Regions from separate parts of the Pseudomonas leptonychotis genome, predicted to be linked through region 2. Evidence: predicted binding sites of a transcription regulator. Region 2 holds the regulator's gene; the other holds the start of a gene.
What was found. The regulator sigma-54, encoded in region 2, starts transcription at its own class of promoters, with help from an activator protein. The targets are predictions, from matches to a motif close to ANTGGCATNNANNTTGCTNT.
Positions count from the first base shown of each region.

Region 1 (3,336 bases), on a different contig from region 2:
TGGGCCGGTCACGAGAATCATGCCTTGGGGTTGCTTGAGGGCGGCCATGTACAGGTCTTTTTGTGACTCTTCATAGCCCAGGGCGTCGATACCCATCTGCGCGCTGGCGGAGTCTAGAATCCGCATCACGATCTTCTCGCCCCACAGGGTTGGGCATGTGCTGACACGGAAATCGATAGATTTGCTTTTGGAGATGCGCATCTTGATACGCCCATCCTGAGGTTTGCGGCGCTCGGAAATATCCAGGCCGGCCATTACTTTCAAGCGGGCAGAGATTCGTGGCGATAGCTGTATGGGGGGGCGGGCGATTTCTTGCAGAATGCCATCGGTACGAAAGCGCACACGATAGGTTTTCTCGTAAGGCTCAAAGTGCAGGTCCGAAGAGCCTTTTTTAATCGCATCCAGCAGCATCTTATTGACGAATCGTACCACTGGCGCATCGTCAGCCGTATTGCCTTCACCGCCATCCGGGCCGTCGTCATTCACGGCCTCTACGTCAAGGCCGTCGAGGTCAATATCCCCCAAGTCATCCATGCCGCTGGAGGCTGAGTCGAAGAATTTCTCGATGGCGTCACCAAGCTTGTCATCTTCAACCAGAATGGCTTCGGTGTTCATCCCAGTGCTGAATTGAATATCAGTAACGGCTTGGTGATTGGTGGGGTCGGACACGGCAATAAAGAGTTTGTTGCCGCGACGCCACAGAGGAAGTACGCGATGCTGGCGCACAAGTTTTTCAGTCACCAGATCCTTGGGTTGGCTTTCCTTGTCGATTGAATTCAGATCAACGAACGAGACGCCAAATTGCTCAGATGCAAGCTCCGCCAGTACGCGGCTTTTGACAAGCTTGTTCTGAACCAAATAAGTGACCAGCGAGAGCTTGTTGCGTTGGGCTTGGCTTTGCGCCTGTTGGGCTGCTTTTTCATCCAGTAGCTCTGCCAGAACCATCTGGCGGGCAAGGCCGGTAAGGGATACGCTATCGTTCATTGCAGGCTCCATAACATTCATTGCCTTATAGCCTAGTTGATTGGCACGTGCCAAACGCAAAACAGGTGGGTGACAAAAAATGGCAGTTAGTGCCCGGTAGCTTTGTTGTCGCGTGTTTAGGCTGGCCTGGATCTTCCGGGATCTGGTGTTGCGGAGTTGGCATGAAGGATGCATTCGTAGAATTAGGTCGTTGACCTAATCACAACTAGGAGATGCTTTATGAAAGCTCAAATGCAAAAAGGTTTTACCCTGATCGAATTGATGATCGTTGTTGCGATTATCGGTATTTTGGCTGCGGTGGCATTGCCTGCTTATCAGGATTATACAACCCGTGCCAAGGTTTCTGAGGTGATGCTGGCTGCATCGTCGGCCAGAACAAACGTATCAGAAGCTGCTGCTACTCTGGGCCAGCTGCCACCGACTGCTAGCTTGGTGCTTGCTTCGCAGGTTTCCAAATATGTGACCGGTGTTTCATACGCTTCTACCGCCAGCCAATCCGCTGTGGTTACAGCTACTGGTGATGCCGCTACGTTAGGTGTGGCTACTAACCAAAACACAATCACATTGACTGCCACGTACGTAGCAGCTACAGGCCAGGTGACTTGGGTTTGTGGCGGCACAGTTCTGGAAAAGTATCGTCCAGCTAGCTGCAAGTAAATAAATTTGATTCCGCTGTAGGAATTCAGAATTTTAAAGCGCCTATTGTTAGGCGCTTTTTTTTGGGGGTGTTTTGTGCATGTTTCTGTGCTTGGGCGTTATTGTGTTTTGATTGCAGGCGCCATTTTTTTGTTGAGCTGGGTACTTCCCAATCACTATTATCCATGGTCTTCTGCGTATCAAGAGTTTGCAAGTTTTCTTGCGGTCGCGATTCTTGTTCTGGGCGCAATTTCTAATTGCTATATGAAGGTGCCGGCATCCTTTTTGTTTTTTGTTTTTGTCGCTTTCGTGCCTCTCGTGCAATTTGCATTTGGGCGCATTTATTTTTTTAGTAGTGCTCTGTTGTCTTTTTTATATTTGATCGGCTTTTTCTTTGCGTTAGTTGTTGGGTGTGTGTTTTTCCGCTCATCTCGGAATGGGGGGTATTTGCTGGATGTAATGGTGTGGGCCTTTATGTTGGGGGCTGTTATATCTATATGGATTGCTCTAAAGCAGTGGCTTTTGCTGTCTGGAAGTATTTGGATTGTGGATATGCCGCCCGGTGGTAGGCCGTTTGCCAACTTGGCGCAGCCGAATAACCTGGCTACATTGCTTGGTATTGGTGTGCTAGCTGTTCTTTATGCGTATGAAAAAAGTTGGTTTGGGCGTTATTCTGCGGGTATCTTGGTTTTGTTTTTACTATTCGGTGTTGCGTTGACGCAGTCCCGAACTCCATGGCTTGCGTTTATGTGTGTAGCTTTTTTTTGGTTTGTTAAAAGGAGATCTTATAAGTTTAGAGTTGGCAGTAAGGTTGTGTTTTTTTGGCTTGTTTATTACTGCGCGTGTGTCGTCGCTTTACCTTTTATCTCTAGTTTTTTGATGCTTGATAGCACCAGCTTGGCTGCGCGCGCGCAATCGTTTGAGCGGTTGGCGCTATGGTGGCAGTTTATACTTGCCATCTGGCATGGGCCTTTTTGGGGTTACGGTTGGGGTCAGGTCGGGCTCGCTCAAGTCGAAATGTCGTCTCTTTATCCTGTGCAAATGCTGACTGCTCACAGTCATAATGTCGTGCTTGATTTGATGTTGTGGAACGGGCCTGTTCTCGGTTTGATAATAGTCGTGTTCTTGTTTTTTTGGTTTTTGCGTATGGCGTTAAATGCCAGATCTCTTGAGAGTACTTTTGCTTTGTCTGTGGCGTGCTTGCTGTTAACTCATGGGATGCTTGAGTTGCCTTTGGAATATGCATATTTTCTTTTGCCTTTAGGCGTCCTGCTAGGTGGTGTTGCTGCCGAGCATCACAATAGCTATGAGATTATTTTTTCCAAAAAGATGATAAGTGTAATTTTGGTTTTATCGATGAGTTTGCTTGTTGTGATTTGGCGCGAATATCGTCTTCTTGAGGAGGATTATCGTTTGATGCGTTTTGAGTCTGCTCGCATAGGCTTTTTGAAAGCGGATCAACCTGCTCCGGATGTTTTACTTCTAACAGAGGTGCGCGAATTCTTAAGGTTTGCTAGGACTGATCCCGCAGAGAATATGTCTAAAGAACAGTTGCAGTGGATGCGGGAAGTTGCGCACAGGCCGGCCTATGCGCCAAGTTTGTTGCGTTACGCGTTATCTTTAGGCTTGAATGGTGAGCCCGAGTTGGCATCGAAACAATTACAGTTGCTGAGGGAATTGCATGGCCCTGTAGCATATGAGAATAGTTTGAGTTAC
Region 1 is NZ_RFLV01000001.1:836,559-839,894, reverse strand. It holds gene pilB (type IV-A pilus assembly ATPase PilB) at 1-984, opposite strand, end outside; gene D8779_RS03795 (pilin) at 1,204-1,641, shown strand; gene D8779_RS03790 (PglL family O-oligosaccharyltransferase) at 1,717-3,336, shown strand, end outside.
Region 1: D8779_RS03795 (pilin) is a predicted target of sigma-54. The motif match lies at 1,140-1,159, and genes of this name have one in related genera.

Region 2 (3,336 bases):
GCCTGCTCGGCCCCAACGGGGCAGGCAAAACCACCTGCTTCTACATGATCGTAGGCCTGGTTCAGGCCGATCAGGGTCGCGTGATGATCGATGACCTCGACGTCAGCCACCAACCCATGCATGGCCGTGCCCGTGCGGGTATTGGCTACCTACCGCAGGAAGCCTCGATTTTCCGCAAGCTCAGCGTGGCCGACAACATCATGGCCATTCTGGAAACCCGCAAAGACCTCGATGGCGCCGCGCGCCGCAAGGAACTTGAAGGTTTGCTGCAGGAATTCCACATCAGCCATATCCGCGACAACCTCGGCATGAGCTTGTCTGGTGGTGAGCGCCGTCGCGTGGAAATTGCTCGCGCCCTGGCGACCAACCCCAAATTCATTCTGCTCGATGAGCCCTTCGCAGGTGTCGATCCGATCTCGGTCGGCGACATCAAGCAAATCATTCACCACCTCAAAGCCAAGGGCATCGGTGTGTTGATCACCGACCACAACGTGCGCGAGACCCTGGATATTTGCGAAACGGCCTATATCGTCAGTGATGGTCAACTCATCGCCGAAGGCGATGCCGAAACCATCTTGGCCAACCAGACAGTGAAAGAAGTGTATCTGGGGCATGAGTTCAGGCTGTAACCACGGCTTTTCTTAAGCCTACTGCAGCCAAGGCTAGGCAAAACCTTTAGAGTCAGGCATATAATTTGCTTCCTAGTGGCGCTTTTTAAAAGCGCCCTGTAGTGGCTGCGCACAGACGCCGGTAAATAAGGTCTGCAATGAAACCATCGCTAGTCCTGAGAATGGGCCAGCAGCTGACGATGACACCGCAGCTGCAACAGGCCATCCGCCTGCTCCAACTGTCCACCTTGGATCTGCAACAAGAGATCCAGGAGGCCTTGGAGTCCAACCCGATGCTCGAGCGCCAGGAAGAAGGCGATGACTTCGACAATTCGGACCCCATGGCTGATGGCGCAGAAAGCGCCACACCCAGCGAACAGCCTGAAACGCCGTACCAAGAAACCAACTACCAGGAAGCCACGCAAACCGTGGACAACCTTGAAGAAGGTGACTGGGGCGAGCGCATTCCTAACGAGCTACCCGTCGACACTGCCTGGGAAGACATCTACCAGACCAGCGCCAGCAGTTTGCCCAGCAGCACCAATGATGACGACGAATGGGACTTCACCACTCGCACGTCTAGCGGTGAGAGCCTGCAAAGCCACCTGCTCTGGCAACTCAATCTAGCCCCAATGTCGGACAAGGATCGCCTGATTGGCGTGACCTTGATTGACTGCATCAACAGCCAGGGCTATCTCGAAGAAACTCTCGAGGAAGTGGTCGAGGCGTTCGACCCGGAGCTGGACATCGAGCTCGACGAAGTCGAAGCCGTGCTGCACCGCATTCAACAATTCGAGCCCACCGGGATCGCCGCGCGGAACCTGGGCGAGTGCCTGCTCCTGCAACTGCGCCAGCTGCCCGCCAAAACGCTCTGGCTGAGCGAAGCACAGCGTCTGGCCAGTGACTACCTCGACCTGCTTGGCAGCCGCGACTACAGCCAGCTAATGCGCCGCCTGAAACTCAAGGAAGACGAGCTGCGCCAGGTGATCGACCTGATTCAAAGCCTCAACCCGCGCCCCGGCTCGCAAATCGAATCAAGCGAACCCGAATATGTAGTGCCCGATGTGATCGTGCGCAAACACAACGAACGCTGGCTGGTAGAGCTGAACCAGGAGGCCATGCCACGCCTGCGGGTCAACGCGCAATACGCCGGTTTTGTGAAACGCGCCGACTCCAGCGCTGACAACACCTTTATGCGCAACCAGCTGCAAGAAGCGCGCTGGTTTATCAAAAGCCTGCAAAGCCGCAACGAAACCCTGATGAAAGTAGCCACGCAGATCGTCGAACATCAGCGCGGCTTTCTCGATTACGGCGACGAAGCGATGAAGCCCTTGGTTCTGCACGATATTGCCGAAGCCGTAGGCATGCACGAGTCAACCATCTCACGGGTGACCACACAGAAATTCATGCATACGCCGCGTGGCATTTACGAGCTGAAATACTTCTTCTCCAGCCACGTGAGCACCTCCGAGGGTGGCGAATGCTCGTCGACTGCGATCCGCGCCATCATCAAAAAACTGGTGGCCGCGGAAAATGCGAAAAAGCCGTTGAGTGACAGTAAGATCGCTGGTTTACTGGAAGCACAAGGCATTCAAGTAGCCCGCCGCACGGTCGCAAAGTACCGTGAATCCCTCGGAATAGCGCCTTCCAGTGAGCGTAAACGATTGATCTAAGGCGGCACACAGAAGGAAGATCAAAGCACTGCACAGTACACGCCCAGGCCTCGCCTTTGCTCAAAAGCAGCCATACTGCCAATAGTGATTAGCGACCGTGCCAGGCTCGTTCTGCCAGAGTCTTCCACGCCACAGTGTTCCGGCGGCAGGCCTCTCGCCTGCCTCTTACACACGGCAACAAGGAGAAAGCGGTATGCAAGTCAACATCAGTGGACATCAGCTGGATGTGACCGACGCCCTGCGCGACTACATCGTCGAGAAACTTGGACGACTGGAGCGCCACTTCGACAAGATCACCAACGTACAGGTCATCATGGAGGTCGAAAAGCTCAAACAGAAAATCGAAGCGACCTTACACATTGCAGGCGGCGAAGTCGTCGCCAATGCCGAGCATGAAGACATGTACGCCGCCATCGATTTACTGACTGACAAACTCGACCGACAACTCATCAAACACAAGGAAAAACAGCTCGATCGTCAACAGGGCGCTATGGCCCGCTGACGTCGTCTATCTCCTATGATCCGACTTGAAACCATCCTGACCCCCGGCCGTTCTTTAGTGAACGTGCCGGGTGGCAGCAAAAAACGTGTTCTCGAACAGATTGCCAACCTGGTGGCGCGCGAGCTGCCTGACCTGGATGGCCAAGACATTTTCGAAAGCCTAATCGCCCGCGAAAAGCTCGGCTCAACCGGTTTCGGTAATGGCATCGCCATTCCGCACTGCCGTCTGCCCGGCTGTAGCGCGCCGATCAGTGCAGTGCTGCGTCTCGACGCCGCCGTTGACTTCGACGCGATCGACGGTGCGCCAGTGGATTTGCTATTTGTCCTACTGGTGCCTGAAGCGGCCACCGATGCTCACCTGGAGTTGCTGAGACAGATCGCCAGCATGCTCGACCGCAGCGATGTGCGCGCCAGCTTGCGTCAAGCTGAAAGCAGCGAAGCGCTGTACCAGGTCGTAGTTGACGTACAAAGCCAACTCAATCGAGCTTAAGCATGCGCCTGATCATCGTCAGCGGCCGCTCCGGTTCAGGCAAAAGCACCGCCCTTGATGTACT
Region 2 is NZ_RFLV01000003.1:291,085-294,420, forward strand. It holds gene lptB (LPS export ABC transporter ATP-binding protein) at 1-629, shown strand, start outside; gene D8779_RS15680 (RNA polymerase factor sigma-54) at 767-2,281, shown strand; gene hpf (ribosome hibernation-promoting factor, HPF/YfiA family) at 2,475-2,783, shown strand; gene ptsN (PTS IIA-like nitrogen regulatory protein PtsN) at 2,799-3,272, shown strand; gene rapZ (RNase adapter RapZ) at 3,275-3,336, shown strand, end outside.